Regions from separate parts of the Streptococcus sp. 27098_8_69 genome, predicted to be linked through region 1. Evidence: predicted binding sites of a transcription regulator. Region 1 holds the regulator's gene; the other holds the start of a gene.
The links. The regulator CtsR, encoded in region 1, represses protease genes until heat stress. The targets are predictions, from matches to a motif close to TTGGTCAAAAAAGGTCAAANA.
Positions count from the first base shown of each region.

Region 2: clpP (ATP-dependent Clp protease proteolytic subunit ClpP) is a predicted target of CtsR. The motif match lies at 5,534-5,554, and genes of this name have one in related genera.

Region 1 is NZ_JAPVZO010000014.1:43,729-55,812, reverse strand. Features, by position in the region: gene cls (cardiolipin synthase) at 1-563, shown strand, start outside; TPP riboswitch at 671-773, shown strand; gene O3658_RS06380 (MTH1187 family thiamine-binding protein) at 851-1,141, shown strand; gene O3658_RS06375 (ABC transporter permease) at 1,104-1,862, shown strand; gene O3658_RS06370 (ABC transporter substrate-binding protein) at 1,900-2,907, shown strand; gene O3658_RS06365 (ABC transporter ATP-binding protein) at 2,907-3,635, shown strand; gene O3658_RS06360 (CtsR family transcriptional regulator) at 3,751-4,209, shown strand; gene O3658_RS06355 (ATP-dependent Clp protease ATP-binding subunit) at 4,216-6,648, shown strand; gene O3658_RS06350 (AAA family ATPase) at 6,896-7,954, shown strand; gene pnuC (nicotinamide riboside transporter PnuC) at 7,964-8,740, shown strand; gene O3658_RS06340 (NUDIX domain-containing protein) at 8,742-9,515, shown strand; gene O3658_RS06335 (hypothetical protein) at 9,725-9,955, opposite strand; gene O3658_RS06330 (hypothetical protein) at 10,238-10,930, shown strand; gene O3658_RS06325 (YoaK family protein) at 11,143-11,829, shown strand; partial or broken gene O3658_RS06320 (group II intron maturase-specific domain-containing protein) at 11,855-12,084, shown strand, end outside.
Region 2 is NZ_JAPVZO010000010.1:63,641-75,724, forward strand. Features, by position in the region: gene O3658_RS05080 (MerR family transcriptional regulator) at 1-184, shown strand, start outside; gene O3658_RS05085 (8-oxo-dGTP diphosphatase) at 455-910, opposite strand; gene O3658_RS05090 (DUF1697 domain-containing protein) at 921-1,442, opposite strand; gene O3658_RS05095 (NAD(P)/FAD-dependent oxidoreductase) at 1,493-2,659, opposite strand; gene O3658_RS05100 (DegV family protein) at 2,716-3,561, opposite strand; gene O3658_RS05105 (TetR/AcrR family transcriptional regulator) at 3,686-4,243, shown strand; gene O3658_RS05110 (deaminase) at 4,262-4,729, shown strand; gene upp (uracil phosphoribosyltransferase) at 4,818-5,447, shown strand; gene clpP (ATP-dependent Clp protease proteolytic subunit ClpP) at 5,620-6,210, shown strand; gene O3658_RS05125 (YlbG family protein) at 6,286-6,555, shown strand; gene O3658_RS05130 (ABC transporter substrate-binding protein) at 6,642-7,802, shown strand; gene O3658_RS05135 (branched-chain amino acid ABC transporter permease) at 7,917-8,786, shown strand; gene O3658_RS05140 (branched-chain amino acid ABC transporter permease) at 8,790-9,746, shown strand; gene O3658_RS05145 (ABC transporter ATP-binding protein) at 9,746-10,510, shown strand; gene O3658_RS05150 (ABC transporter ATP-binding protein) at 10,510-11,220, shown strand; gene O3658_RS05155 (CBS domain-containing protein) at 11,575-12,084, shown strand, end outside.

The DNA of each region.
Region 1 (12,084 bases):
CACGACCAGGTAGCGGTCTATGTATCCCATATGGAAGTGGACCCAAGCCTATCTATAGAATGAAGGTGGGTAAAATCGTCTATCAAAACCTGATTAATCAAGCGGAAGATTTTGTCTATATCACCACGCCTTATCTCATTATTGATTATGATTTGACAGAGGATATCAAAAATGCTGCTATGCGAGGCGTAGATGTGAGAATTATAACTCCATTTATCCCAGATAAAAAGCTCATACAGTTAGTAACTCGAGGTTCTTATCCTGATCTTTTGTCTGCTGGTGTACGTATCTACGAGTATACTCCTGGTTTTATCCATAGTAAGCAAATGATTGTTGATGATCGATTTGCGGTTGTTGGAACCATAAATCTTGATTATCGAAGCTTAGTTCACCACTATGAAAATGCAGTTTTATTATATGAAACACCATCGATTGTAGATATTCGTAAGGACTTTGAAGAAATTTTTGAAGAGTCGCAAGAAATTTTTTCTGGAACAATCAAGCCTACCTGGTATCAAACATTAATCAAAGAAGTAGCTCAGTTATTCGCCCCTATGCTTTAATCGAAAGAGCTAGTTCATCTGTATAATTAGAGAAAGAGAAGTTTTGCCGTCTCTTTTTCTGTAAGCAGTTTCCTTGACATCTTGTTTATTTTGCGTTATCATATGTCCATATAATATATGGGAGTCTGTGTACAGTCTGAGAGGAAGTGTTAAACTTCGACCGCACCTGATCTGGGTAATGCCAGCGTAGGGAACGAATACTTGGCCTAATTTTGCACCTTTTTCATATATGAAAGAGGTTTTTTCTTTTTTTACAAAGAAAAACTGTAACTTAGAAGGAGGTTTTAATGAAAGCAAGCATTGCTTTACAAGTCTTACCCCTGTCACAAGGGATTGACCGCATAGCCCTTATTGATCAAGTCATTGCTTATCTGCAGGCTCAAGGAGTGTCCATGGTGGTGACACCCTTTGAAACAGTTTTAGAGGGAGATTTTGATCAACTCATGCGCATTCTCAAAGAAGCACTAGAAGTAGCGGGTCAAGAGGCAGACAATGTTTTTGCCAATGTGAAAATAAATATAGGAGAGATTTTAAGTATCGATGAGAAACTTGAAAAGTATAATGAGACGGCAAATTAGTATGCTAGGATTTTTGGGTATCTTGTCTCTTTGGCAGTTAGCGGGATTGTTAAAACTCCTACCAAAGTTTATCTTGCCGACACCACTTGAAATCCTCCATTCTTTTGTTCGTGATAGAGAATTTCTCTGGTACCATAGCTGGGCAACCTTGAAAGTAGCCTTGTTAGGTCTAGTGTTGGGAGTCTTGATAGCCTGTATCATGGCTGTCCTTATGGATAGTCTGGGCTGGCTAAATGATTTAATTTACCCCATGATGGTAGTTGTCCAGACCATACCAACCATTGCCATAGCCCCTATACTGGTCTTGTGGCTAGGTTACGGAATCTTGCCCAAGATTGTCTTGATTATCTTGACGACAACCTTCCCTATCATCGTCAGCATTTTGGATGGTTTTAGGCATTGTGACAAGGATATGCTGACCTTGTTTAGTCTGATGCGAGCCAATCCTTGGCAAATCCTGTGGCATTTTAAAATCCCGGTCAGCCTGCCTTACTTTTATGCAGGTTTGAGGGTCAGTGTCTCCTACGCCTTTATCACAACAGTGGTATCCGAGTGGTTGGGAGGCTTTGAAGGACTAGGTGTCTACATGATTCAGTCCAAGAAACTGTTTCAGTATGATACCATGTTTGCGATTATTATTCTGGTATCGCTGATCAGCCTTTTGGGTATGAAGTTGGTTGATATTAGTGAAAAATATGTGATTAAATGGAAACGTACTTAAAATAGAGCGTTTTGGAAAAAGAAAAGAGGAAATAAAAATGAAGAAAACATGGAAAGTGTTTTTAACGATTGTAACAGCTCTTGTGGCTGTCGTGCTTGTGGCTTGTGGCCAAGGAACTGCTTCTAAGGATAACAAAGAAGCAGAACTCAAAAAAATTGACTTTATCCTAGATTGGACACCAAATACCAACCATACAGGACTTTATGTAGCCAAAGAAAAAGGGTATTTCAAGGAAGCTGGAGTGGATGTTGATTTGAAATTGCCACCAGAAGAAAGTTCTTCTGACTTGGTTATCAATGGTAAGGCACCATTTGCAGTGTATTTCCAAGATTACATGGCTAAGAAGTTAGAAAAAGGTGCAGGTATTACTGCCGTTGCAGCGATTGTAGAACATAATACATCAGGAATTATCTCTCGTAAGTCTGACAATATCAACAGTCCAAAAGACTTGGTTGGTAAGAAATACGGAACCTGGAATGATCCAACTGAGCTTGCTATGCTGAAAACCTTGGTAGAATCTCAAGGCGGAGACTTTGAGAAGGTCGAAAAAGTACCAAACAACGACTCAAACTCTATCACTCCGATTGCCAATGGCGTTTTTGATGCTGCCTGGATTTACTACGGTTGGGATGGAATCCTTGCCAAATCTCAAGGTGTGGATGCAAACTTTATGTATTTGAAAGACTATGTAAAAGAGTTTGACTACTACTCACCTGTTATCATCGCTAACAACGACTATCTGAAAGACAACAAGGAAGAAGCTCGCAAAGTCATCCAAGCCATCAAAAAAGGCTACCAATACGCTATGGAGCACCCAGAAGAAGCTGCAGATATCCTCATCAAGAATGCTCCAGAGCTTAAGGATAAACGTGACTTTGTTATCGAATCTCAGAAATACTTGTCAAAAGAATACGCAAGCGACAAGGACAAATGGGGACAATTTGATGCTGACCGTTGGAATACCTTCTACAAATGGGATAAGGAAAATGGAATCCTCAAGGAAGACTTGACTGATAAAGGATTTACCAACGAATTTGTAAAATAATGACAGAAATTAGACTAGAACACGTAAGCTATGCCTACGATGATGAAAAGATCTTAGAGGATATTAACCTGCAAGTGACTTCAGGTGAAGTGGTCTCTATCCTGGGACCTAGTGGTGTAGGAAAGACTACCCTCTTTAACCTGATTGCAGGCATTTTAGAAGTCCAGTCAGGGCGAATTGTACTTGACGGAGAGGAAAATCCCAAGGGGCGCGTGAGTTATATGCTACAAAAGGATCTACTTTTGGAACACAAGACCGTTCTTGGCAATATCATCCTGCCCCTCTTGATTCAAAAGGTCGATAAGGAGGAAGCCATTGCCCGTGCAGACGAAATCCTTGCTACCTTTCAGTTGACGGCTGTACGGGATAAGTATCCTCATGAGCTTAGTGGTGGAATGCGCCAGCGTGTGGCCTTACTCCGCACTTACCTTTTTGGGCACAAGCTCTTTCTTTTAGATGAGGCCTTTAGTGCCTTGGATGAGATGACCAAAATGGAACTTCATACCTGGTATCTTGATATTCATAAACAGCTAGGCCTGACGACACTCATCATTACGCATAGTATCGGGGAAGCCCTTAACCTTAGTGATCGGATTTATATCTTGAAAAATCGCCCGGGGCAGATTGTTGCTGAAATTAAACTAGATTGGTCTGAAGACGAGGACAAGGAAGTCCAAAAGATTGCCTACAAACGTCAAATCTTGGCAGAATTAGGCTTAAATAATTAGAAAGATAGGGAGTTGGTGAGGATTATTCATTACCAGCCCCTTTTTCTTTTAAAAATGAAAAAATTTCGGTATAATAGTCAAAGATAGTCAAGGTTTAAAGAGAGGTGGGTTTGTTATGAGACTTAAAAATACATCAGATCATATTGAGGCCTACATCAAGGCAATTTTAGATCAATCTGGTATTGTGGAGTTGCAACGGAGTCAGTTGGCAGATACTTTCCAGGTTGTTCCTAGTCAGATTAACTATGTGATTAAGACTCGTTTTACAGAAAGCAGGGGATACTTGGTTGAAAGTAAGCGTGGTGGTGGTGGCTACATTCGTATAGGACGGATTGAATTCTCAAACCACCATGAAATGCTCCGCGATTTACTGTATTCGGTGGGCGAAGAAGTCAGCCTAGTTATCTTTGAAGATGTTTTAAGACTCTTGTTTGAACAGGATTTAGTGACTCGTCAGGAGATGAATCTATTACTAGCGATGGCGACAGACCGGGTTTTAGGTGAGGATGCCAATCTTATCCGTGCCAATATGCTCCGGCAGTTATTACAAGAGGTAGATAGAAAAGGAAAATAGAACTAAATGAAATATTCAAAAGCATTGAAAGAATGTATAGACAGTGCCTTTCTGGTCGCAAGTCATTTTGGGGCAGAATACCTAGAGTCTTGGCACCTATTGATTGCTATGGCCAATCATAGTTACAGTGTAGCTGGGGCGACTTTAAATGAATTTCCCTATGAGATTGATCGTCTGGAGGAAGTTGCTGTAGAGCTGACTGAAACAAAGTATAGCGATAAGGAAAATTATCAGGAGTTGCCTTTTTCACACCGTTTGAAGGTATTGTTGTTGGAAGCAGAGCATGTAGCTTCTGTGGTGCATGCCAAGATTTTAGGAACAGAGCACGTGCTTTATGCTATCTTACATGATGGCAATGCCTTGGCTACTCGTATTCTAGAAAAAGCGGGATTTTCTTACGAAGATCAGAAGGATCAGGTCAAGATTGCTGGACTTCGTCGTAGTCTTGAAGCGCGTGCTGGTTGGACTAGAGATGATTTGAAGGCCCTTCGTCAACGCCATCGTACGGTAGCGGACAAGCAAAATTCTATGGCTAATATGATGGGCATGCCTCAGACACCAAGTGGAGGTTTGGAAGATTATACGCATGATCTTACAGAGCAAGCTCGCTCAGGTAAATTGGAACCAGTCATCGGGCGTGACCAAGAAATCTCTCGTATGATTCAAATCTTGAGCCGTAAAACTAAAAACAATCCAGTTTTAGTTGGAGATGCAGGTGTGGGTAAAACAGCGTTGGCACTTGGCCTTGCGCAACGTATTGCCAACGGAGATGTACCAACTGAGATGGCTAAAATGCGAGTTTTAGAGCTTGATTTGATGAATGTGGTTGCGGGAACTCGTTTCCGTGGAGACTTTGAAGAACGTATGAACAATATCATCAAAGATATCGAGGAAGATGGCAAGGTCATCCTCTTTATCGATGAGCTTCATACCATTATGGGTTCAGGAAGTGGGATTGATTCGACCTTGGATGCGGCCAATATCCTAAAACCTGCCTTGGCGCGTGGAACTCTGAGAACTGTCGGTGCGACTACTCAGGAAGAGTATCAAAAGCACATCGAAAAAGACGCAGCCCTTTCTCGTCGCTTTGCAAAGGTGATGATTGAGGAGCCAAGTTTAGCAGATAGTATGGCTATTTTGCAGGGCTTGAAAGCAACCTATGAGAAACACCACCATGTCCAAATTACAGACGATGCAGTCGAAACAGCTGTCAAAATGGCACATCGTTATTTGACGAGTCGTCATTTGCCAGACTCAGCAATCGATCTTTTGGATGAAGCGGCAGCAACAGTGCAAAATAAATCGAAACACGCTAAACAAGAAGAGTCAGGTTTAACACCAGCTGATAAGGCCTTGATGGATAGAAAATGGAAGCAAGCAGCTCAACTCATTGCAAAAGAGCAGGAAGTACCTGTTTATAAAGATGTAGTAGAAGAATCTGATATTTTGACTACCTTGAGTCGCTTATCAGGAATTCCTGTGCAAAAATTGACACAAACGGATGCCAAGAAGTATCTCAACCTTGAAGCTGAACTGCATAAACGTGTGATCGGACAGGAACAGGCTGTATCTAGTATCAGTCGTGCTATTCGCCGTAACCAATCTGGTATTCGTAGTCATAAACGTCCAATTGGATCCTTTATGTTCCTAGGACCGACAGGTGTTGGTAAGACCGAGTTGGCCAAGGCCTTGGCAGAAGTCCTCTTTGATGACGAATCAGCTCTTATCCGCTTTGATATGAGTGAGTATATGGAGAAATTCGCAGCCAGCCGTCTTAACGGAGCTCCTCCAGGTTATGTAGGTTACGAAGAAGGTGGAGAGTTGACCGAGAAGGTTCGCAATAAACCGTACTCAGTACTTCTCTTTGACGAAGTAGAAAAGGCGCACCCAGACATCTTTAATGTCCTCTTACAAGTCTTGGACGACGGGGTTCTGACAGATAGTAAAGGTCGCAAGGTTGATTTCTCAAATACCATTATTATCATGACGTCAAACCTTGGTGCAACAGCCCTTCGTGATGATAAAACAGTTGGATTTGGAGCTAAGGATATTCGTTTTGACCAAGAAAATATGGAAAAACGTATGTTTGAGGAGCTGAAAAAGGCTTATCGTCCAGAGTTTATCAACCGTATTGATGAGAAGGTAGTCTTCCATAGCTTGTCAAGTCAAGATATGCAGGAAGTAGTTAAGATTATGGTCAAACCATTGATTGCAAGCCTAGCAGAAAAAGGAATTGACTTGAAACTCCAAGCATCTGCCCTTAAACTTCTAGCTCAGCAAGGCTATGATCCAGAGATGGGGGCTCGTCCACTGCGCAGAACTCTGCAAACAGAAGTAGAAGACAAACTAGCAGAGCTTCTCCTTAAAGGTGAATTGGAAGCTGGCAAGACTCTGAAAATTGGTGTTAAAGCTGGTCAATTAAAATTTGAGATTGTTTAAAAATGTGAGGTTGAAACAGATTGTTTCAGCCTCTTTTTTGAAAAGTTGTTGCCCAAATAGCTACTTGGATTGTGCATTTATTTTAAGGATTTCAAAACAGAATTCTCCTGATCCGGTTTTGCATATCAAGTAAAAAATTCTTATCATGCAGCAATGTTTTTATAAAAAATAATAAAAAAGCATTGACAAACAGAAGAAGACAGAGTATGATATAAAATATAAAAATTTATAAAAAGGTTGAACAGATATGAAAAAGAGTATAGCGGTGGTTTTTGGCACCTTTGCTCCCTTACATCAAGGGCATATTGATTTAATCCAAAGAGCAAAACGTCAATGTGATGCTGTATGGGTGGTAGTTTCAGGTTATAAGGGAGATCGTGGTGAACAGGTGGGACTTACACTACAAAAGAGATTTCGCTATATTCGTGAAGCTTTTCGAGATGATGAGTTGACCTCTGTTTGTAAACTTGACGAAACCAATATTCCACGTTATCCAATGGGCTGGCAGGAGTGGTTGGATCAGATGTTACAGGCCATTTCCTATGACCAGACTGGACAGGAGCTTATCTTTTTTGTAGGAGAGTCCGAATACCAACAAGAATTGTCAAAACGTGGTTTTGAGACTGTTCTACAGGAAAGAAAATTTGGAATTTCGGCTACCATGATTCGAGAAAACCCAAGTAAATATTGGAAATATATCGCTCAACCTTTCCGCCGTCAGTTTACGAAAAAAGTGTTGATTATGGGAAGTGCTAGTAATGGTAAAACAACTCTAGCCAAGGATTTAGCTCGCTTCTATGATGCGCCAGTCAGTCTGGAATATGCTCGTGAGTATCAGATAAAAAATAATGTCCGCGATGATGAGCTTACCCCAAAAGATTATTATTACCTTCTTTTGGGGCAATATGACCAAACTTCCAAGTTAATCGATAGCAATGCCAATCGAGGCTTAGTCATTGCAGACACCAACTCATTGGTAACCAAGGGCTACTACGATTACTACATGGAAACTGAAGAGCAGGGGGACTTGTCCGTAGAGACCTTTGATAATCTATTCGTTTCCATCTTAGCCAAGGAAAAGTGGGATTTAATCCTCTTTGTGCAACCTGTTGGCTCTTATGTTAATGATGGTTTTCGAGACATGACCATGGCAGAAGACCATATCCGTCATAGTTTTTCTCAGCATTTGGATATGATGAGGGAGCAATATCTAGCTACTATCCCTCATGTTTATCTAGCTGATGATTATCTAGGAAATTATGAAGCAGCAAAAGTAGCTATCGATGCCATTTACCAAGCAGATTAGGAGAAGAAAATGAAAAAAATAACTAAAAAAATCACTCGATTTATCGCAAACTTTAAAAATGTTCACGCAGAAGCTCGTAAAATTGGTTTTGCAGGAGTTATGCGTTTGCTTTGGAAAGACCTCTTTGTGGGACGCAGTCTTTTCCAGTGGCTTTATTTGATTGCTTTATCAAGTGTCCCTCTTATTCTGGAGTTTACACAAAACACGGAAAGTCATGACTGGGTTGGTCTCTTGGCCTCTTGGACAGGGATTGTCTGCGTTATCTTGGTAGCTGAAGGTCGGGCAAGCAACTACCTTTTTGGAGCTATTAACTCTGCTATCTATTTGGTCCTAGCTATGAATGCTACTTTCTACGGAGAAGTTTTGACAACAGTTTATTTCTTTGTCATGCAGCCTATTGGCCTCTATACTTGGTTGTCTAATCGTATCAATGAGCAAGGAAAACCAGAGGAGTCTCACTTTGAAGCTAAGAAACTTGGTATGATTGATTGGCTCAAATATTTGGCTTTGACTGCTATCATCTGGATTGGCATGGGCTTTGCCTACCAAAGTATCCATAGTGCTCGTCCTTTCCGTGACAGTGTTACCGATGCGACCAATGGTGTTGGTCAGCTCTTGATGACACGTCTTTACCGTGAGCAATGGATTTTCTGGATTGCAACCAATCTCTTTAGTATTTACCTCTGGTGGGGTGAAAATATCCATATCCAAGGTATGTACTGGGTTTATACCATCAATAGTTTAGTCGGTTGGTACCAATGGACAAAAGCTGTCAAGGAGGGATAAGATGACTGAAAGGATAATCCCGGATGGAATGACAGAAAGAGAATATTTTGAAATTCATGCGACTGAGAAGGAATTTTTAGACTGGTACTGCAAACAGGATCTTCCTCAGTATGAAAAACCAAGCGTGACGGTGGATATGGTAGCTTATTGCTTTGTGGAAGGGAAAATCAAACTCTTGCTAATCCGTCGTAAGGCCCATCCTTATCAAAACTGTTTGGCTTTGGTCGGTGGTTTTATGGATAAGAGTGAAGATGCAAGGCATGCTTGCCAGCGTGAGGTGCGAGAAGAGGTTAACCTCGACCTTCCTTTGGAAAAAATCGAGCAGTTGATGACAGTGTCTACACCAGGCCGTGATCCGCGGGGCTGGACGGTTACTATCGCCCACTTGGTGTATCTACCTAGTCGAGCACTCGAACTCGTTCAAGCTGGAGATGATGCCAAGGATGTGGTTTTTGTCGATGTTGATTTTCAGACGGGCAAGTGCTTCCTAGAGGGACTAGAGTTGGAGGAGCACGCCTTCGCCTTTGACCATTATGCCATTATCCAAGAGTCTATTAAACGAATCCAAGGGCGTCTTGACTGGAATCCGACCTTCCTCTATCTGCTAGAGGAGGAGTTCACTGTCTATGAAGGGACCGAATTGGTCAATCTCATCAACCCAGGACGACCAATCGTCAGCAATAACTTTCTCGTAAAATACGGAGAATATGTAGAAGAAGTCGGGCTCAAACGAGTGCCTAAAAAGAAACCAAGAAAAACCTATCGATTAAAATAAAAAGATTGGGGACAGAAATCGATAGATCAAGTCTCGATTTCCTAGTCTCAGTCCTGAGAAGTTTTAACAAACGATGGCTGGGTTCAAGTTTGAGAATAGAGAAAATAAAGTTTGTGTCACAAGCCAAGTCAGCTATCGTGTCAAAGGTTTATGATTCATAAAAAATCGAGGTCGGGATTCTTCCCAGCCTCTTTTTGTTATTATTTTTTTTAAAGATGTTCATCTTTTTTAGGATTACTCATAAAACGAATGAATAAATCTTTGTATTTATATTTTAAATAGTGTTCGTGTAAGTACATTAGAGCCACATAAACAATCATGAAGATTGTGGTTAAGTAGAACAAATCAAATGTTGTTTGAGCGTAATGAGTAGCACCCCCATAAGAAGAGAAAGCACCTAAAATCATCCAAGGAAGATATTTGTAATATTTGCTTGACATAGACCTACACCTCCAATATCCTATTTCAATTTTATTATAGCCCTTCAAGAAAAAAATGCAAGCGATTACGCTTGTAAAATATAGTATTTTTAGTAGGAAAAATTTTCCTGTTTTTTTTAATTCTTTACGAATAAAAGATATAGGAGGGATAAGGAAATAAATGTACTAAAAAATAATTCTAAAAAATTTTAGATAAATAGTTGACAGATTTAAAAACAAATATTACAATAATGTTACAAAAATATTTCTTAACATTTCAAAAATGTTACAAAGGAGCATAAGATGAAAAATAAAACTTCTATCAAATTAATGGCCGCAACTGTACTCGCTTCAACATTGCTATTGGGGGCTTGTGGTAATAAGAAAGAAAATACCACAAGTGATAGTTCTAGCAAGACAACACAAGCATCTTCTAGTTCTAAGGCCAGTTCTTCAAGTAAAGAGAACAAAACTCAGAAGTCCTCAAGTTCAACTTCATCAGAAAAAGCTAAATCATCATCTTCTGATCAGTCAACAACTACTGCTAATCAATCGCAAGCAACACCAGCACCAGAAACAAAACAAAATCAAGAACCTTCTGCTAAGCAAACCCCTTCTCAAGCCCCATCCAATCAACAAGGAACACAAGCAAAACAGAATCAGTCAGCTTATGATCCAGCAACTGATCGCAAACTTCAAGACAAGCAGGCAGAACATAACAAACGTTATAAAGGTGTCTTGACTATGGTGGACAAAGATTTTTCGGCTGCGGCTGGAAATTGGAAGGGTGCGAATGGTGAAACTATCACTGTTTCATCAGGTGGTCAATTTACAGTAGAATCTGCTGATGGCAAGAAAGAAAACTACTCTATTCAAAGCTATTCTTATACCCTTGATGATGGGAAATACAATGCTGAAGTAGGTGGTGGAAAAGTCATCCAAATTACAACAGGTGCAGATGGTACTGTTTCAAGTGTTACTTTGATTAAGCCATAGACTTCAGTACTGACATAATTTGTTTAAAAATAGTTTAGTTGATGAGTACCTACAGCATTTGAAGTTGATAAGACGTCATAAATGAACTTCAGAGATGAGACTAACTTAGGAATATATGTAATCATGTCTACCTGAACTGACCGTTTTTCACTTAGTTTCTTTCAGAGAAAGTGGTATAATGAAAAAATCAAAGGGAAACGAGTGATGAATCAATGCCAGATAAATTAATTTTACCTCAAAACACACGACTCATGGGAGTGTTCCTTGGTTTTATCGGTGGTTCTTTGGATGTATTCTGTCACATCCAGTACCATAGTTTGGTGGCAACACAGACAGGGAACATTCTCCTGCTAATATCAGATTGGCACGATTCACATGTCATCAATACTATGTTGAGATTCTGTTCTATTATATTCTTTTCCCTAGGATTTCTTTTTGCCTTACACGTGAAAGAATATCGCAAAACAGCCTATTGGCGGGTTAAGATGCTACTTCCCTTATTTATCGGGACCCTTGTTCTTCCCTTCTTTTCCCGCTTTCCTCTATTAGAAGTTCCTTTTATTGCTTTTGGAACAGGCATGATGATGCTAACATTTACGGGTAGTTTGATTGAAGATCATCCCTATGTCATTTTTATGACCTCTGGAAATTACCGAAAGATGTTGACTGCTTTGTATCGCATCGTTAGAGGAAAAGGAGATGTTCAAGAATATCGTCGTCAAGCCTTGAACTATGGTATTGTTGTAGGGAGTTTCGTTTTGGGGGCAATTAGTTTGGCTGTATCTATGCATTTTCTCCATGAATGGTCTATCTGGATTGTCAGCTTCAATTTGTTTTTGATTATGGCATACTATATTGCTAGAGTGAAGCAACTCGATTTGCAAGATGAAAATATATAAAAAATGGCAAATCTCAATTTGAGGGATTTGCCGTTTTTGGTACGATGGACATGTCGTACATCTGAGGTGGAAGTCCTCCGTGGGCTCTCCGCTACCGGTAACTCTTGAGCAACTGAATTTGTCCATTTGGGGATGGATAAACTATTTCTCATTGGGAAATATGAAGCGCATAGTCACCAGCATAGATGAGCGCTTGCGTACTCGTCTACGAGTGATTATATGGAAGCAATGGAAGAAGAAATCTAAACGACTGTC
Region 2 (12,084 bases), on a different contig from region 1:
AGCCAAGCTCTTGCAAGCCATTCGTACCTATGGATTTGACTGCTCTATCGAGGTCTTTGGTCATATCGGAAAAGGCTATGCCTATAATCCAGAGTTTAAGGAAAACATTGATAAGTTTGGACAGGGAACAGCCCAATACACATCAGATGTTATTGCCCACTATGTAAGCACACAAACTCGATAAAACTCAAAGACTAAGCTATGACTGACAAATACAGTAACAGAATTTTATACTCTTCGAAAATCTCTTCCAACCACGTCAGCTTCACCTTGGATTATATATGTGACTGACTTCGTCAGTCTTTTCTACAACCTCAAAGCAGTGCTTTGAGCAACCTGCGGCTAGCTTTCTAGTTTGCTCTTTGATTTTCATTGAGTATTAGTAGTAGGACACAGACCTAGCTTGAAGATTAGATAAGATAAAATCGGCGGAGAGAGCTCTGCCGATTTACTGTTATTTGAGTTGGTAAGACCAGTCTTCCCCATCCTTATAGTAAAAAAACTCACTGAGATCTTCTTCAAGAAAAACACGAAGCATATCAGACATATCCTCAGTAGCTAGTTTAAGATGAGATAGATTTTCAAAATCCTCCCACCAGACTTTTCCTTCGTCTGAAGATTGGAGCTCACCAGTAAAGTGTTCTGTTTTGTAAAAGAGGACAACATAGCGATAATCTGCATCATCATACCAGTCTTTGATACCACAGAGTTGGGGTTTACAAATGGTCAGACCAGTTTCTTCCTTCACTTCACGAATGACAGCATCGACAAAGGACTCGCCACGTTCAACATGGCTGCCAGGAAAAGTAATGCCAGGCCAGTTAGGACTAACTCGGTCTTGGATCAGAACCTTGTCTCCATTTTTAATCAAGCACATATTGACAAATTCGACTGATTCTCTTCTGTTCATCTTATTTTTCCTATTTTGTTAGTAATTTTTCTACCACGTTTAACTTTCGCATGGTCAGATCAACGCCGAACAGCTTTTCGAGATAGTTGGTATTAAGCTTTTTTCGTTTTGCAGTTCTAGGGAGATAGAGGTAAAGACAATGGTTGCCGATACAAATTTCTTCTTCACCATAGTCAATATTCAATTTTTCTAATGGTAGACTTTGGATAGCATTCTGGAAAAGAATTATATGTATACGGTCATAAAGATAGTGTTCTCCAAACGGATTTTCTTGGACAATTTTTGTAAAATCACTCTTATTTTTAATGACCATTTTCAAGTCGGCTCCGATTTTTTCTTTTATTAGAGTATGGACTTGTTCTCGTATTTCTTCTATGGCTAAGTCGCTTTCAAGAATAATATTTCCACTTTGAATATAAGTTCGAACGTGTTGGAAACCAGCCTCTGTTAAGATATCTACCAGATAAGACATTTTAGGGATAGCATTTTGTCCATTCGGTGTAACACCTCTCAGTAAAATAATATGTTCCAAAATAGCTCCTTTCTTATCCAATATCTTTAGATACTATATCATTTATAGTTCTAGTTTGAGCCTGCCACCCAACCGGTGCAGAGGGCGGAAGTGATGTTAAATCCCCCCGTATGGGCATTGATATCTAGTACCTCACCAGCAAAGTGGAGTCCAGGTACTAGCTTACTTTCCAGCGTTTTAGGATTGATTCCCTTGAGACTAACCCCCCCTTTAGTTACAAAAGATTTTGCTAGCGACATCTTTCCAGTCACAGGGATTTTAAGTGCCTTGATGGACTGGACAAGTTGGTCGCGTTCTCTTTCAGTTAGCTGTTTGACTTTTTCAGGATATCCTTGGACAAAAAATTCTGCCAAGCGTTCAGGGAGCAAGGCTTTTAAGGCATTTTTCAAGGATTTCTCACGGTTTTCTTCTAGAAAGTCTACTAAGTCACCTTCTGAAAGTTGTGGCAAGACATCTAGTGAAAGGACTTCCCCACCCTTGACAAAGCTAGACATGCGTAGTGCAGCAGGTCCTGACAAACCAAAGTGGGTAAAGAGCAAATCATGAGTGATGACGTGCTTACCATAGCTTAGGGTTACATCGTCTAGGGAAATTCCCTGCAAGGCCTTATGCGGGAAATCAGTCAACAATGGGCTTTCAGCAGCTTCGAGTTCGGTAATAGTGTGTTTGAAATGGCGGGCGATTTCGTGACCAAAACCAGTAGAGCCAGTAGAAGGATAGGATTTTCCACCAGTTGTGACGATGAGTTTATCACAAGTGAAAGTCTGGTCTGCGGACTTAAGGACAAACTGGTCGTCTATTTTTTTAACAGAAACAATCTCTGTTTGAGTAGCAACCTGCCCACCAAGTTCAATAATTTTCTTTTCCAGTGCTTCGATAATGGTCCGAGATTTGTCACTGGCTGGAAAGACGCGGCCATGGTCTTCGACCTTGAGTTTTACGCCATTTTCAGTAAAAAAGTTGATGATATCATGGTTATCAAACTGGGAAAAGACACTGTATAGAAAGCGGCCATTTCCAGGGATGCCAGCTAATAGGTCATCTAGAGTTCCATTGTTGGTCACATTGCAGCGACCACCACCAGTACCCGCTAATTTTTTTCCAAGTTTTCGATTTTTTTCAATGAGGAGGGTTTTCTGCCCATAAAAGCTACTGGAAATGGTAGCCATCATACCAGCCGGGCCTCCCCCAATTACAATAGTGTCAAAATGTTTCATAAAAGTATTGTACCATAAAAAAACAAGAGATGATAAGTCATCTCCTGTTTGATTTATTAGTCAATTTCATATCCCATGAGGAGTCCACCTTCTTCTGCATAAAAACTGCAGAGTCCAGAGGTTGGGATAATCTTGATTTCAGCTTGTGGGAATTTTTCACGCAAGAGTTCTGAGAGTTGTTGGCAGAATTTATCATTACTGCGGTGAGCCATGACGATACGCCCACCAGTGTAGCCAGCCTTGATTAACTCTTCATAAGCAGCTTGGAGGGACTTCTTAGCACCACGAGCCTTTTGTAGGAGTTCCAAGGTTCCAGTTTCACTTGCTTCCCCGACCATACGAATATTAAGGAGACCAACGACTGTACCGATCAGCTTACTCAAGCGACCATTCTTAACGAGGTTATCAACCTTAGCGAGGACGAATAGTAACTTAGTTTTTTCTTGGTAAGCAGTAATAGCTTTAACCACTTCTTCAAAAGAAAGTCCTTGGTCAATCAAATCATTGATTTTCTCTACGATTAGATCAACTTCCCCACCAGCAGACAAGCTGTCAATAACATGAATCTGAGTATCAGGATGTTCTTCGAGATAGAGGTTCTTAGCTAATTGAGCGCTGTTTTGACTACCAGAAAGAGTTCCGGTAATGGTCACTACAAAAATATGTTTGGCACCTTCAAATGCTCGCAAGTAATCATCAGGGCTAGGACAAGCTGATTTTGAAGCTTCAGAAGTTGCATACATGGTTTCCATCATTTTGTCAATATCAAGACTAGCATCGTCAATAAAGACTTGATCAGCTACTTGAATGGTTAAGGGAACACTGATAAATTCAGTATCAATTGCTGGATTTGCCAGTTGACGATAATCACAACCAGAATCAGCTACAATCTTCCAAGCCATAGAAATTCTCCATCTTTATCACTTATACATTGACAAAGGTTCTGTCTTTTTTTACAATTATATCATGAAAAATCTTAAAACAAAAGTCTCGTCACTCTGTTGTCACAAGTAGAAAGGAAGTGTTATGGCCGAACGAAGAATTTCTGAAAATTCACTTGAAAATCTCAGAAAAACAAACAAAGAATCCAATTTACTGACCAGAGAAGCTATCGAAACAGCTCTTTTGCAACTTTTGGAGAAAAAGGAGTTGACAAAGATTAGCATTTCCGAATTAGTAAAACGAGCTGGGGTCTCCCGTGCAGCCTTTTATCGAAACTATGACTCCAAAGAAGAGATTTTAGAAAGCGTCTTTAAACGCAGTGTCCATAATATCATGGAGCAGCTGAGTCATTATGATGTCAAAACGGATCTCTATCTGGTTTGGGTTCATCTCTTTCGTAAAGCCAGAAAAGAAGCCAAGGTTATTCAGCTTGCCTTGGACTACCACTTGGAAAAAATCTTTGTGCAAGCCATGCAAGAGTTTTTAGAAAAATACTATGGAAAATCAAAAGGAGTCAGCTCTTACCTGCATTCTTTTTGGAGTTCTGCCATCGTATCAGTTTTGCTTAAATGGATCAAGGATGGGATGAAAGTTCCTGCTGAAAAAATCGCAGATTTACGCCTACCATTTTTCAAAAAATAGATCAGGAGGAGAGAAGTTATGACAGAAAAAAGACTGGCTTGGGATGAGTATTTTGCTGCTCAAGCCCTATTGATTGCCAATCGTTCAACTTGTAAACGCGCTAAGGTAGGAGCTGTTTTAGTCAAGGATAATAAGGTTATTTCAACAGGTTATAATGGCTCTGTATCAGGAACGGAGCATTGTATTGACCATGACTGTTTGGTGATTGAGGGCCACTGTGTCCGCACTCTTCATGCTGAGGTGAATGCTATTTTACAAGGAGCCGAACGTGGCGTTCCAAAAGGATTTACAGCTTACGTTACTCATTTTCCTTGTCTCAACTGCACCAAGCAATTACTTCAGGTAGGTTGTGAACGTGTCGTTTATATTAACCAGTACCGTATGGACGACTACGCCCAGTATCTCTATCGTGAAAAAGGGACCGAGTTGACCCATTTACCACTTGAGACAGTACAAGCAGCTCTTCAAGAAGCTAACTTGATTTAAAAATTTAAAAAAAAAGATGGTTTAGAAGGATTTTTAGACCATTTTTTGGTATAATAAGAAGAATAAATTGAAAGAAGGAATTCAGAAAATGGGAAAACTTGAAGTCATTAATCATCCACTCATTCAACACAAATTGTCAATCTTGCGTCGTACAGACACTTCTACAAAAGCTTTTCGTGAATTAGTAGATGAAATTGCTATGTTGATGGGATATGAAGTACTTCGTGATCTTCCGCTTGAAGACGTTGAAATCGAAACACCTATCACAAAAACAGTTCAAAAACAATTGGCTGGTAAAAAATTGGCAATTGTTCCAATCTTGCGTGCAGGTATCGGGATGGTCGATGGGCTATTGAGCTTGGTTCCAGCAGCCAAAGTTGGACATATTGGTATGTACCGTGACGAAGAAACTCTTCAACCAGTAGAATACTTGGTTAAATTACCTGAAGATATCGACCAACGTCAAATTTTTGTGGTTGACCCTATGCTTGCAACAGGTGGTTCTGCAATCTTGGCTGTTGATTCCCTCAAAAAACGTGGAGCATCAAACATCAAATTTGTCTGCCTTGTATCTGCTCCAGAAGGTGTAAAAGCTCTTCAAGAAGCTCACCCAGATGTAGAAATCTTTACAGCAGCTTTGGATGAACGCTTGAACGAACATGGCTATATCGTTCCAGGTCTTGGAGATGCAGGTGACCGCTTGTTCGGTACTAAGTAAAATTCTAAGCATAAACTAAAACTGTTCATTGGTTTTAGTCTCGAAAGGAGGTTGAATTTTTGTGTCTGTCTTTAGAATAGAGCAAAAATTTGACCTTTTTTGACCAAAAAGATATAATAGACCTGTATTGAGTCGTTTGACTAAGAAAAATTGAAATCAGAAGGAGAACTGAATGATTCCTGTAGTTATTGAACAAACAAGTCGTGGAGAACGTTCATATGACATTTACTCACGTCTTTTAAAAGATCGTATCATCATGTTGACTGGACCAGTCGAAGACAATATGGCAAACTCAGTTATCGCCCAATTGCTTTTCTTGGATGCCCAAGATAGTACAAAAGATATTTACCTTTATGTGAATACTCCAGGTGGTTCTGTATCAGCTGGTTTGGCAATCGTTGATACTATGAACTTTATCAAGGCAGATGTCCAAACCATTGTTATGGGGATGGCTGCTTCAATGGGAACAATTATTGCCTCAAGTGGAGCAAAGGGCAAACGTTTCATGCTCCCGAATGCAGAATACATGATTCACCAACCGATGGGTGGTACAGGTGGTGGTACACAGCAAACAGATATGGCCATTGCTGCTGAACACTTGCTTAAAACTCGTAAGACTTTGGAGCAAATTCTTGCAGATAATTCTGGTAAATCAGTTGAGCAAATCCATGCAGATGCTGAACGTGATTACTGGATGAGCGCTCAAGAAACACTTGAATATGGTTTTATTGATGAAATCATGGCTAATAATTCTTTGAATTAATCTTTTGAAGCAAACTCGACTGAGTTTGCTTTTTTTGATATAATAGTAAGAAGATTATTAGAAGGAAGTTGTAATATGTTTCAAAAAGAGAATCGGTCTGGTCTGATTATCTACCTATACTATAATCGTGATGCAAAAAAACTCGATCATTATGGTGATATTTGTTACCACTCTAAAAAACACCGTTATCTGCAACTGTATGTCCCAACAGAAGAAGTGGAAGAACTGGTTAGCCGTTTAGGAAAAGAGAGATTTATCAAAAAAGTGCGACGATGTCATATCCAAGAATTGGAAACTCCCTTTGTTGGTAGTCTCTACAGAAATAACGAAAACGTTATCATGTAAAAATTTAGATAAATGTGTTGACAATTTTCTGATAATTCGGTATATTCTTAACATGCTATTTATTTAAGAAATAAGGAGACAAAAACATGAAGAAAAAATTTGCCTTATCACTTGTAGCTCTTGCAAGTGTAGCTGTTTTAGCAGCTTGTGGAGAAGTGAAGACAGGAGCTTCAAATTCGACTGGTAACCCAGTGGATGAGAAAGTCGTTAAAATCGGTTTCAACTTTGAAGAAACTGGTGCTGTAGCATCTTACGGTACATCTGAGCAAAAGGGTGCTCAACTTGCAGTTGATGAAATCAACGCAGCAGGTGGTATCGATGGAAAACAGATCGAAGTAGTAGACAAAGATAACAAATCTGAAACTGCTGAAGCTGCTTCAGTTTCAACAAACCTTGTGACTCAATCTAAAGTAGCAGCAATCGTAGGACCTGCAACTTCAGGTGCAACTGCAGCAGCAGTAGCAAATGCTACACAAGCTGGGGTTCCATTGATTTCTCCAAGTGCTACTCAAGATGGTTTGACAAAAGGTCAAGATTTCCTTTTCATCGGAACATTCCAAGATAGCTTCCAAGGGAAAATTATTTCTAACTATGTTACAAACAAGTTGAACGCTAAGAAAGTTGTCTTGTATACTGATAACTCAAGCGACTACGCTAAAGGAATTGCAAAATCATTCCGTGATTCATTCTCAGGCGAAATCGTAGCAGATGAAACGTTTGTATCAGGTGACACTGACTTCCAAGCAGCTTTGACAAAAATCAAAGATAAAGACTTTGATGCAATCGTATTGCCAGGTTACTACACAGAAGCTGGTAAGATTGTAAACCAAGCTCGTGGTATGGGAATTGATAAACCAATCATTGGTGGTGATGGATTCAACGGTGCAGAGTTTGTTCAACAAGCAACAGCTGAACGCGCATCAAATATCTACTTCATCTCAGGTTTCTCAACTACTGTAGAGGTTTCAGCAAAAGCAAAAGCCTTCCTTGAAGCTTACCGTGCAAAATACAACGAAGATCCTTCAACATTTGCAGCTCTTGCTTATGACTCAGTTTACCTTGTAGCTAATGCAGCAAAAGGTGCAAAAACTTCAGTTGATATCAAGAACAATCTTGCTAAAACACAAAACTTTGAAGGTGTTACAGGTCAAACAAGCTTTGATGCAGATCACAACACTGTGAAAACAGCCTTCATGATGACCATGAATAATGGTAAAGTAGAAGCGGCAGAAGTCGTAAAACCATAATTATAGATACAGGAAATGGGGAATGAGCTTTTACTCACTCCCTGTTTCGGTGTTTATGAAAGGATTATTTTTTATAAAAATCCTAAAAAATAAAACTTAGAAAGAGTGAACCATATGCTTCAACAACTTGTCAATGGTCTAATCTTGGGGAGTGTCTATGCGCTGCTAGCCCTAGGTTATACTATGGTTTATGGAATTATCAAGCTCATTAACTTTGCCCACGGTGATATTTATATGATGGGTGCTTTCATGGGTTATTTCTTGATTAATTCCTTGCAATTAAATTTCTTTGTAGCCTTGATCTTATCGATGATCGGAACGGCAATTCTCGGTGTTATCATTGAGTTTCTTGCTTATCGTCCATTACGTCATTCAACTCGTATCTCTGTATTGATTACAGCCATCGGGGTTTCCTTCTTACTGGAGTATGGGATGGTCTATCTGGTAGGCGCCAATACACGTGCCTTCCCTCAAGCAATCCAAACAGTTCGTTATGACTTGGGACCAATTAGTCTAACAAATATTCAATTGTTGATTTTGACTGTCTCACTTGTTTTGATGGTTCTTCTACAACTCATCGTGCAAAAAACCAAAATGGGGAAAGCCATGCGTGCCGTTTCTGTAGATAGTGATGCTGCTCAGCTGATGGGGATTAACGTGAACCGTACAATCAGTTTTACCTTTGCATTGGGTTCAGCTCTAGCTGGTGCAGCGGGTGTCTTGATTGCACTTTACTATAACTCTCTTGAACCATTGATGGGAATGACTCCAGGTATTAAATCATTTGTGGCTGCCGTTCTTGGTGGTATCGGAATCATCCCTGGTGCAGCTCTGGGTGGCTTTGTTATTGGTCTTTTGGAGACATTTGCTACCGCCTTCGGAATGTCAGATTTCCGTGATGCCATCGTGTATGGAATCTTGCTCTTAATCTTGATTGTTCGTCCAGCTGGTATCCTCGGTAAGAATGTGAAAGAGAAGGTGTAAACAATGAAAGAAAATTTAAAAGTTAATATTCTATGGTTATTCCTTTTGTTGCTTGGATATGGTTTGATTAGCCTATTGGTTTCAGTAGGAGTCTTGAACCTTTTCCATATTCAGATTATTGAACAAATCGGTATCAATATTATTCTAGCAGTAGGTCTTAACCTAATCGTTGGGTTCTCTGGTCAGTTTTCACTTGGACATGCTGGATTTATGGCTATTGGTGCCTATGCAGCAGCCATTATCGGATCAAAATCTCCAACCTATGGTGCATTCTTTGGAGCTATGTTGCTCGGTGCCATTATTGCTGGTTTGGTTGCCTTGATCGTTGGAATTCCTACCCTACGTTTGAAAGGGGATTATCTCGCGGTTGCGACACTTGGTGTTGCTGAAATTATTCGTATCTTCATTATTAATGGTGGAAGCCTTACAAACGGTGCTGCTGGTATTTTGGGGATTCCTAACTTTACAACCTGGCAAATGGTATATTTCTTTGCTGTGATTACAACGATTGCCACTCTTAATTTCCTTCGCAGTCCTATCGGACGTTTAACCTTATCAGTTCGTGAAGATGAGATTGCTGCTGAGTCAGTAGGGGTAAATACTACAAAAATTAAAATCATTGCTTTTGTTTTTGGTGCTGTTACTGCAAGTATCGCAGGTACTCTTCAGTCAGGATTTATTGGATCAGTCGTACCAAAAGATTATACGTTTATCAACTCTATCAATGTCTTGATTATCGTTGTGTTCGGTGGTTTAGGTTCCATTACAGGGGCAATTGTTGCGGCAATCGTGCTTGGAATCTTGAACATGCTCCTTCAAGACGTAGCCAGCGTTCGTATGATTATCTATGCTTTGGCCTTAGTACTCGTTATGATCTTCAGACCAGGTGGTCTTCTTGGGACTTGGGAATTGAGCCTATCACGTCTCTTTAAAAGAGGTAAGAAGGAGGGACAAAACTAATGGCATTACTTGAAGTGAAAAATTTAACCAAACATTTTGGTGGTCTGACAGCCGTTGGGGATGTCACTCTTGAATTGAACGAAGGTGAACTTGTTGGTTTGATTGGGCCGAATGGTGCTGGGAAAACAACCCTCTTCAACTTGTTGACAGGTGTTTATGAACCAAGCGAAGGGACAGTAACCTTGGATGGTCACTTGTTAAATGGCAAGCAACCCTATAAAATCGCTTCTCTTGGTTTAGGGCGTACCTTCCAAAATATCCGCCTTTTCAAGGACTTGACAGTTTTGGATAACGTTCTGATTGCATTTAGTAATCATCATAAACAACATGTTTTTGCAAGTTTCTTGCGCTTACCAGCTTTTTATAAGAATGAAAAAGAATTGAAAGCTAAAGCCTTAGAATTACTCAAAATCTTTGATTTGGATGGAGATGCTGAAACTCTAGCTAAAAATTTAGCCTATGGTCAACAACGTCGCTTAGAGATTGTTCGTGCTCTTGCTACAGAACCTAAAATCCTCTTCTTGGATGAGCCTGCAGCGGGTATGAATCCACAAGAAACTGCAGAATTGACTGAATTGATTCGTCGCATCAAGGATGAATTCAAGATTACTATCATGCTGATTGAACATGATATGAACTTGGTTATGGAAGTTACGGAGCGTATCTATGTTCTTGAGTACGGTCGTTTGATTGCACACGGGACACCAGATGAAATCAAGAGTAATAAACGTGTTATCGAAGCTTATCTAGGAGGTGAAGCCTAATGTCTATGTTAAAAGTTGAAAACCTCTCAGTACACTATGGTATGATTCAAGCTGTACGTGATGTGAGCTTTGAAGTAAATGAAGGAGAAGTTGTTTCCCTTATCGGTGCAAACGGTGCTGGTAAAACAACCATCCTTCGTACCTTATCAGGCCTTGTTCGTCCAAGTTCTGGTCGGATTGAATTTTTAGGACAAGAAATCCAAAAGATGCCCGCACAAAAAATTGTGGCATCAGGACTTTCTCAAGTACCAGAAGGACGTCACGTCTTCCCTGGTTTGACAGTTATGGAAAACTTGGAAATGGGAGCCTTCCTTAAGAAAAATCGTGAAGAAAATCAAGCAAATCTGAAAAAAGTATTTTCACGTTTCCCGCGTTTAGAAGAACGTAAAAACCAGGATGCAGCTACCCTATCAGGTGGTGAACAGCAGATGCTTGCTATGGGACGTGCGCTTATGTCAACACCTAAACTTCTTCTCTTAGATGAACCATCAATGGGACTTGCTCCAATTTTCATCCAAGAAATTTTTGATATCATCCAAGATATTCAAAAACAAGGTACAACTGTTCTTTTGATCGAGCAAAATGCCAATAAGGCACTTGCCATCGCAGATCGAGGCTATGTTCTTGAAACAGGAAAGATTGTCCTATCAGGAACAGGTAAAGAACTCGCAGCATCAGACGAAGTCAGAAAAGCATATCTAGGTGGCTAAAAAGGTCTGGGGGACCTTTTTAGTCGGCGGATAAGGATTACGTAGTAATCTTCGCATAGTCTGGGAGACTAGTTTAGGTTGCGAATAAGGATTGCGCCAGCAATCCACATTAGTCCGTGGGACCTTTTTAGTCGGCGGATAGAGATTGCTTGGCAATCATCAGAACCAGTGGATTGTGTTAGTGCGCGGGAAAGATTACCAAACAAATTACATAATCATAAGATTGAGGGCTCTAATCTAGGGCTCTTTTTATAGTATTTCAGAGTTTTCAGAATCTTGAAAAAGAGATGAAAGCGTTTGATTGATTTTCGTAAAAAGTGTATAATAAAGCTATAAACATAAAGGAGAGTTCCTATGGCAGTTAAAGATTTTATGACACGAAAGGTCGTATATATTAGCCCAGATACGACTGTAGCACATGCAGCAGACTTGATGCGCGAACAAGGTTTGCATCGTCTTCCTGTTATTGAAAATGATAAATTAGTTGGTCTAGTAACAGAAGGAACAATTGCTGAAACCAGTCCGTCAAAAGCAACGAGTCTTTCAATTTTCGAGATGAATTACTTGCTCAATAAAACAAAAGTAAAGGACGTCATGATTCGTGATGTTGTAACTGTCTCAGGTTATGCAAGTTTGGAAGATGCAACCTACCTTATGCTGAAAAATAAGATTGGAATCTTGCCAGTTATCGATAATGGACAAGTCTATGGTGTCATTACTGACCGTGATGTATTCAGAGCATTTCTTGAAATTTCTGGTTATGGCGAAGAGGGAATCCGTGTTCGTTTTATCACAGAAAATGAAGTTGGGGTACTTGGTAAGATTGTTTCTTTAATCGTTGAGGAAAATCTAAATATTTCTCAT